DNA from 2 places in the Kitasatospora sp. NPDC085879 genome. Region 2 is predicted to be linked to the other one. Evidence: riboswitches for the same ligand, from Rfam matches in the RefSeq annotation. Region 2 holds a riboswitch; the other holds the start of a gene.
The links. A riboswitch is a leader RNA that binds a small molecule or an ion and turns the genes downstream of it on or off. The one in region 2 is predicted to bind cyclic di-AMP.

Region 1 (4,182 bases), on a different contig from region 2:
CCGGTCGCCCGGGCCAGCTTCGACGCGGTGCTCGGCGACCGCCCGAACCAGAAGTCCGCGCCCGGCTCCGCCGAGCCCGTCACCGCCGACCAGCTGCTCGACATCGCCGGCGCCGGCGGCACCTGCACCCGTGCGGGCCTGCACAACGCCGTCCAGGTCGGCATCCGCTACATCGAGGCCTGGCTGCGCGGCCACGGCGCGGTCGGCATCTTCAACATGATGGAGGACGCCGCCACCGCCGAGATCTCCCGCTCGCAGATCTGGCAGTGGATCAACAACGGCGTCGTCCTCGCCGACACCGGCGAGAAGGCCACCGCGGAGCTCGTCCGCCGGCTCGTGGCCGAGGAGCTCGCCGAACTGCGCACCGAACTGGGCGAGGCCGCCTACGCCGGTGGGCGCTGGACGGAGGCCGCCAGGCTCTTCGAACAGGTCTCGCTGGCCGAGGAGTTCGTCGACTTCCTCACCCTGCCCGCGCTGCCGCTGCTCGACTGACCCCAACCTATCCGCCCGCCGGCCGGTCCGACGCCCGACAGGTCGTCGAACTCGCCGACCGCATTTCACCGTTCCGTACGGCCGCCGCCCAGCGAGGCGCCGGGGGCCGTACGGAACGGCCGTTTTCGGAGGCACTTCCCCCCATGGCACTCATCTTCTTCAACGGTCAGGCGATGACCGGAGGCCCCTTCCACCCGCTGGTCGCGTCCTACCTGCTCGGGCCGGTGCGTACCGCGCCCGGCTACCGCTTCTTCTCCGTCCGGGACGTCTGCCCCGGCCTGCTGCCCGACCCGGGCGGCAGCGGGGTGATCGAGGGCGAGCTCTACGACCTGCCGCTGGAGCACCTGCGGGACGCCGTCCTGCCGGGCGAGCCGCCGGAGTTGGAGCTCGGTGTGATCGGCCTGGAGGACGGCACGCCGTGCCTGTCCATGGTGCTGCGCCGGGGCGAGCGGGAGCGCGGTGTGCACCGGGAGATCACCGCCCACGGCGGCTGGCGCGGCTACCTCGCCACGCTCGGCCGCACCGCCTGACCGGCGCCCCGGGGAGGGCGCCGGTCGGGCGGACGCGGAAGGTCAGCTCGCCTTCCAGAACTTGACCGAGTCGATGGCGATGTCCGCCGAGGAGCCCGTGGCGGGCACGGTGCCGTTGAGGGCCGTCTCGGACTGCAGCACCCAGTGCATCGTGTTGGCGGGGATGCGCGCGGTGGAGCGCCCGATCACCTTGCCGTCCAGGTAGAAGGTCAGGCTGTCCTTCTGCCAGTCGACCGCCGAGGTGTGCCAGGCGCCGGCCGTCGCGACGCCGGTGGAGTACGCGTCCTGGTCGCTGCCGGAGGTGGCGTCGGCGCGGTGCATGAAGGCGCCGATCGAGCCGTTCAGATCGCCCTCGGGGAAGTCGATCTCGCCGTGCTGCGGCCAGATGCCGTCGTCCGGCCAGAGCAGCCACGCCATCTTGTAGCCGGCGGCCGAGGTCGCCTTCCAGGTCACCTCGAAGCGCCCGTACTGGACGCCGCTCGCCCCGGCGGCGGCCGGGAGCTTGGGCACCGGTGCGGAGACCCAGGTGCCGGAGGCGTCCCGGTTGAGGTGGAGGTTCATCTGGCCGTTGGCGATGGACATCGTCTTCGACGGCGAGTAGGTGCCGTTCTTGCTGGTGTCCTTCCAGCCGTCCGGGTAGGCCCACCACTTGCTGTCCACCGCGGCCGGCAGCCCGGAGCAGTGACTGGTGGCGATGGTCGAGCCGTTCGAGCAGCCCGTCCAGCTGCCGAGCGGCACGTTCACGCCGTCGAAGTCGTCCGACCAGGTCGGCGCACCGGCCGTCGAGGTGGGGGAGGAGCTCGCCGACGGGGAGGCGGAGAGGCTCGGCGCCGGCGCGGACGGGGTCGCGGAGGCCGTGGTGGAGGGTGTCGCCGTGGGGGAGGCGCTCGGCGCGACCGGGGCCGTGGTCGGGCTCGGGGCCGGTGCCGGGGTGCCGGTGCTGCGGACGTTCAGCGTCTGCGCCGGGAGGTCGTGCCAGCGCCGGTCGGCGTCCTGCCAGGTGCCGAAGGCGGTGTAGGTGCCGGACGGCAGGGTACGGGTGCCGGTCGTGACGGTGACCCCGTCGGGGCATATCCGCAGGTTGCGGGCGGAACCGGGGAAGTCCAGCCGGTTCCCGGCGGCGTCGCGGACGGCGACGCCGATCTTCCGGGCGGTGAAGCAGGCGGAGGAGTGGACGGAGAGGGAGGCGGCTGCCGCGGTGTCCGCGGCCATGGCGACCGGCGTGAGCCGGTCCTGGGTCACCTCGGGCACGCTGGCGGCCTCGGCGCTACCCAGGAAGGGGACGGCCAGCAGGCCGAGCCCGGCGACCGCGCCCACCTTGAGGGCAATGGCGGAAACAGGCATGGAGTTGTTCCTCGACGACGCCTGCGAGGTGAGCTGTCGGATTCGGGCCGTCAGGTGGCCCGGCCGCCGGGAGGGCGGCTTCACCCCAAGCCCTGGCCGTCCCGCGAGCATGCAAAGCGGGGCCAGGGCGACTTACCTGGTTCCCCCGCTCCCGTCCGTGTCGCATCTCGCGTTGCCGTCACCGGGCGGACGGGACTCGGCGGTCCCGGGACGGAGCCCACATGGCGTGGGCGTCCGAGCACCTTAGCAGTGTCTTTCCGGAGGACAAGGACGCCGGGTCGCCGATGTCAGGTCCATCACATTCGGGCGTGCCGCAGCCCCCGGACCCTCGCCGTGGGTCCGGGGGCTGTGCTCCGTACGGCCGTCGGCCCGTGGGGGCCGGTGCCACGGAGTCCGGGTGGCGTACCGTCCCTGGTACGGCCCGGAGTCCGGGGGAGGGTCAGACGCGGGAGGCGAGCTCCTTGGCGGCGCGGGCGCAGGCCAGCGCGATCCGGTCCTCGTCGACCGTGGTCAGCACGCCCTTCTCGACCACCGCGTTGCCGTTGACGAAAAGCACCGCCAGCGGCGGTAGGGCGCCCATGGTGAGCGCGGCCACCGGGTCGGCGATCGAGGAGTGCATGATGCCGTCGACCTTCCAGAGCGCCAGGTCGGCCAGCTTGCCCGCCTCGACGGAGCCGATCTCGTTCTGCCGGCCGAGCACCCGGGCGCCGCCCATGGTGCCCAGACGAAGCGCCTGACGGGCGGTCAGCGCGTCCGGGCGGCCGTGCAGGCGGTTGATCAGCAGGGCGTTGCGCAGCTCGGTGCCGAGCTCGCCGGACTCGTTGGAGGCGGTGCCGTCCACGCCGAGGCCCACCGGCACGCCGGCCTTCAGCATGTCCGGGACGCGGGCGATGCCGGCCGCCAGACGGGCGTTGGAGGACGGGCAGTGCGCGACACCGGTGCCGGTCTCGGCGAACTTGGCGATGTCGGAGTCGTTCATGTGGACGCAGTGCGCCATCCACACGTCCTCGCCGAGCCAGCCGGTGGACTCGAAGTAGTCGGTCGGGCCCATGCCGAACAGCTCCTTGCAGAACTGCTCCTCCTCGGCCGTCTCGGAGCCGTGCGTGTGCAGGCGCACGCCCTTACGGCGGGCCAACTCGGCCGACTCCTTGAGGAGTTCGGTGGAGACCGAGAAGGGCGAGCAGGGCGCGAGCGCCACGTGCAGCATGGAGCCGAACGAGGCGTCGTGCCAGCGGTCGACGGCCTCCTCGGAGGCGATCAGGATGTCCTCGGTCCGCTCCACCGCGTGGTCCGGCGGCAGGCCGCCGTCCTTCTTGCTGCGGTCCATCGAGCCGCGCAGCGCGGTGAAGCGCAGGCCGAGCTCCTGGACGCCCTCGATGGAGGCGCCGAGCACGTCGCCGCCGCCCTGCGGGAAGACGTAGTGGTGGTCGGAGGCGGTGGTGCAGCCGGACTTGAGCAGTGCGGCGGCCGAGCCCTGGGTGGCGGCGTGCACCAGCTTCTCGTCGATCCGGGCCCAGGTCGGGTAGAGGGCGACCAGCCAGTCGAAGAGGATGCTGTCCTGGGCGAGGCCGCGGGTGATCCACTGGTAGAAGTGGTGGTGGGTGTTGACCAGGCCCGGGGTGACCAGGTGGCCCTCGCCGTTGATGCGACGCACCACGTTGTCCAGCCACTGCGGGGCGGGGCCCTCGCCGACCGACTCGATCCGGTTGCCGAGGATCACCACGTGGCCGCGGGCGTACTCGGTGTCGTTTGCGTCCACCGTCGCGACGGCGACGTTCTCGATCACGATCCGCCGGTCGGCGGGTGGGGGCTGGAC
Region 2 (4,182 bases):
CCCCGCCAGTCCCGGGATCTTCCACATCGCTCGTACCCCTCCTGCTCGCGCCGGTGCCCCGGCCCCCACCCTACGGGGTGGTTGCCGGGGCACCGGTCCAGCGGCCGTGTGTCAGCCCGCGGGTGTCAGCCCTCGTACTTGTACCGGGGGAAGGCACCGCGGCCGGCGTACTCGGCGGCGTCGTCGAGGATCTCCTCGATGCGCAGCAGCTGGTTGTACTTGGCGACGCGCTCGGAGCGGGCCGGGGCGCCGGTCTTGATCTGGCCGCAGTTGGTGGCGACGGCGAGGTCGGCGATGGTGACGTCCTCGGTCTCGCCGGAGCGGTGCGACATCATGCAGCGGTAGCCGTTGCGCTGGGCCAGCTCGACGGCGTCCAGGGTCTCGGTGAGCGAGCCGATCTGGTTCACCTTCACCAGCAGCGCGTTGGCGGTGCCGGTCTCGATGCCGCGGCGCAGGCGCTCCGGGTTGGTGACGAACAGGTCGTCGCCGACCAGCTGGACCTTGTCGCCCAGCTTGTCGGTCATGGCCTTCCAGCCGTCCCAGTCGGACTCGTCCAGCGGGTCCTCGATGGAGACCAGCGGGTACGCGGCGACCAGCTCGGCGTAGTAGTCGATGAGCTCGGCGGAGGAGATCGCCTTGCCCTCGAAGGTGTAGGCACCGTCGTTGTGGAACTCGGAGGAGGCGACGTCCAGGGCGAGCGCGACGTCCTTGCCCGGGGTGTAGCCGGCCTTCTTGATGGCCTCGACGATCAGGTCGAGGGCCTCGCGGTTGGAGTCCAGGTTCGGCGCGAAGCCGCCCTCGTCGCCGAGGCCGGTGGACAGGCCGCGCTCCTTCAGCACGCCCTTGAGCGTGTGGTAGACCTCGACGCCCCAGCGGACGGCCTCGGAGAAGGACTCCGCGCCGATCGGGGCGATCATGAACTCCTGGATGTCGACGTTGGAGTCCGCGTGCGAGCCGCCGTTGAGGATGTTCATCATCGGGACGGGCAGGACGTGCGCGTTCGGGCCGCCCAGGTAGCGGAACAGCGGCAGGTCGCTGGCCTCGGAGGCGGCGTGCGCGACGGCGAGGGAGACGCCGAGGATCGCGTTGGCGCCGAGCGAGGACTTGTCCGGGGTGGCGTCCAGGTCGAGCATGGCCTGGTCGATCAGGCGCTGCTCGGTGGCGTCGTAACCGACCAGCTCGGGGCCGATCTGCTCGATGACGGCGAGGACGGCCTTCTCCACGCCCTTGCCGAAGTAGCGGTTCTTGTCGCCGTCGCGAAGCTCCAGGGCCTCGAAGGCACCGGTGGAGGCACCGGACGGAACAGCGGCACGACCGGTGCTGCCGTCGTCGAGGCCGACCTCGACCTCGACCGTGGGGTTACCGCGGGAGTCGAGGATTTCGCGGGCTACGACGACATCAATGGACGGCACGAGGCATCTCCTAGCGGAAGCGGATGAGGGTCGTTACGACCAGAGCCTAACCGCACGGGCCCGCCGGGCCGTGCCACGCACGGCCCTGTCTCACCGTGTGACCGGTCTACTCGTCGGTAGTTCACCTGAAGGACCACAGAACCGGCCGCCCGCCCGCGGGTGCCGCCCCACGGGCGGACGGTCCGTTCGTACCGTGCCGGTCCGTCAGACCAGCCGCAGTTGCTGGCCGGGCAGGATCAGGTCCGGATCGGCCCCGACGACCTCCCGGTTGTTCGCATACAGCTGGTCCCAGCCGCCGGGAAGTTCGAGCGCGGCGGCGATGCCGGACAGCGTGTCGCCCTCGCGCACGGTGTACGGCTCGCGGCCGAGCGCGGGCACCGGGACGGCCTGCAGGGTGCGGCCGCCCTCGCCGGCCGCCACACCGTCGTCCGGCTCGGCCGGTTCGGTCGGAACGGGGGGCAGATGGCGCTCGTAGATCTCCTTGTGCGCCGTCCAGTACCACTGGTCGCCCTTCTGGTACCAGTACACGCCGGAGTCGGCGTCGAAGCCGCCGCGGCCCGGGAACTTCGGCGACGGCGCGCCCTGCCCGGTACTACTGCGGGTCTCGCCGGTACTCCCCGCGGAGGTGCGGGTCAGGCCGGCGCGTTTGGAACACACCGGCCACGCGCCGGGGCCCTGGGTGGCCAGCACCTTCTCGGCGACGGCGATCTGCTGACTCTTGCTCGCCTGGTGGGCGAGCGGGGCGTACCGGGCGCCGCCGAACCCCTTCCAGGTACGGGCGGTGAACTGCAGCCCGCCGTAGAAGCCGTTGCCGGTGTTGATCTTCCAGTTGCCGCCGCTCTCGCACTGGGCGACCTTCTCCCAGATCGAGACCGGGGCGGCATGGGCTCCGCCCGCGGTGAGCAGCGGCATGGCGAGGCCGACACCCGCGACACCCGCGACGGCGACCGCCTTCTGGGCGGTCGTCCTGCGGCGGTGGCGGCCAGGTCCGGTGAAGAGCATGGGTTTTCCCTCTCCGAACGCCTGCGAGGTGAGCTGTCGGGTTCGGACCGGGAGGCTTGGCCCGGCCGCGGCCGCAGGAGGGGCCCTGCTGACGCGGCTTCACCCCTAGCCGTGGGGACGGCGACGAACGTGGTTCCCCCGCCCCTGTCCTTGGTCTCGGTCGTGAGGCCCGGGTGCGGCGGACAGGATTCGGCGTTGCCGCACGCGGGGTCCGCGGCTGCGGACTGTTCGGGAGAGTAAGCAGATCGAACGGACGATCACAAGCTCATCTCGCTGATATCACGTGGGAATTACGGAGAGCCTATTATCGCCCACGAACGATGCCGGTATTTCCTGATTGATGAGTGTTCAGATCCGATCACTCCCGATCGGCGCGACACACCGTCAGACCGGGTCGCACCGCCCGGACGGCTCCGCCGCGGTCTCCGGGGTGAAGGCGACCGGGAGCTCGCGCAGGCCGCGCATGATGAGGCCGCCGCGCCAGCGCAGGTCGGCGGGGTCGGCGTCCAGGGCGAGATCGGGGAGGCGGGTCAACAGGGTGGCCAGGGCCGCGCGGCCCTCAAGCCGGGCCAGCGGGGCGCCGATGCAGTAGTGGATGCCGTGGCCGAAGCCCAGGTGCGGGTTGTCGGTGCGGGCGAGGTCCAGGGTGTTCTCGTCGGCGAACCGGGCCGGGTCGCGGTCGGCGGCGGCCAGCACCACCAGCACCGGGTCGCCGACCGGGACGTCCACCCCGCCGATCGTCAGCGGACGGGTGGCGAACCGCCACGTGGCGAGCTCCACCGGTCCGTCGTAGCGCAGCAGCTCCTCGATCCCGGTCTCCAGCAGGCCGCCCTCGCCGCGGGCCAGCGACTCCTGCAGCAGCGCCCGCTGGCCGGGGTTGCGCAGCAGCGCGTACAGGCCGTTGCCGATCAGGTTGACGGTGGTCTCGAACCCGGCGAACAGCAGGATGAAGGCCATCGCGGCGGCCTCGTTCTCGGTCAGGTGCTCGCCGTGGTCGCTGGCCCGGATCAGCCCGGAGATCAGGTCGTCGCCGAGGTCGGCCCGCTTGCGGTGGATCAGCTCCGCCAGGTAGGTCCGCATCCGCTTCACGGCCCGGCCGACACCGCCGCGCTGCCCGCCGTGGTGTCGGATCATCATGCCGGCCCAGTCGCGGAAGTCGTCCTGGTCCTCGGCCGGCACGCCGAGCAGGTCGCAGATCGCGTAGATCGGCAGCGGGAAGGCGAACTCGTGGATCAGGTCGGCGGTGCCCCGCTCGGCGAAGGAGTCGATCAGCCGGTCGGTGAGCTGCTGCACCCGGGGCTCGAACTCCGCCACCCGGCGCGGGGTGAACGCCTTGGACACCAGCCGCCGCAGGCGGGTGTGGTCCGGCGGGTCGATGTTCAGCAGGTGGGTCATCAGGTCGGCCTGGCGCTCCCCCGGGATGCCGACCCGGCCGGAGCGGTGCGCCTGCTCGCTGTGGTGCACCGGGTTCTTGGAGAGCCGGGAGTCGGCGAGCGCCTGCCGGGCGTCCGCGTACCGGGTGACCAGCCAGGCCTCCACCCCGCTCGGCAGCGTGGTGCGGTGCACCGGCGCGTGCTCGCGCAACCAGGCGTACGCGGGGTACGGGTCGGCGGCGAACTCCCAGGTGAAGAGTTCCGGCTGGTCGGGGCGGGAGGTGTCCGGCATGCCCCGACGGTATCCGCTGCCGGCCACCCGATCGGGGGTGCCCGCGGCACGGCCGGATCCGATCGGCCCGAACGGGCGTGAGCCTGGTCACCTGGGGGGTAAT

Region 1: another riboswitch for cyclic di-AMP. It lies ahead of AB0P35_RS10070 (glycoside hydrolase family 16 protein); the one in region 2 lies ahead of AB0P35_RS16725 (transglycosylase family protein).

What each region holds. Positions count from the first base shown of each region.
Region 1 covers NZ_JBFBJZ010000009.1:165,261-169,442, reverse strand. Annotated here, with positions in the region: gene aceB (malate synthase A) at 1-492, shown strand, start outside; gene AB0P35_RS10075 (gamma-glutamylcyclotransferase) at 636-1,022, shown strand; gene AB0P35_RS10070 (glycoside hydrolase family 16 protein) at 1,065-2,366, opposite strand; cyclic di-AMP (ydaO/yuaA leader) riboswitch at 2,370-2,548, opposite strand; gene AB0P35_RS10065 (8-oxoguanine deaminase) at 2,806-4,182, opposite strand, start outside.
Region 2 covers NZ_JBFBJZ010000019.1:18,403-22,584, forward strand. Annotated here, with positions in the region: gene AB0P35_RS16715 (septum formation initiator family protein) at 1-27, opposite strand, end outside; gene eno (phosphopyruvate hydratase) at 126-1,412, opposite strand; gene AB0P35_RS16725 (transglycosylase family protein) at 1,617-2,414, opposite strand; cyclic di-AMP (ydaO/yuaA leader) riboswitch at 2,419-2,605, opposite strand; gene AB0P35_RS16730 (cytochrome P450) at 2,799-4,079, opposite strand.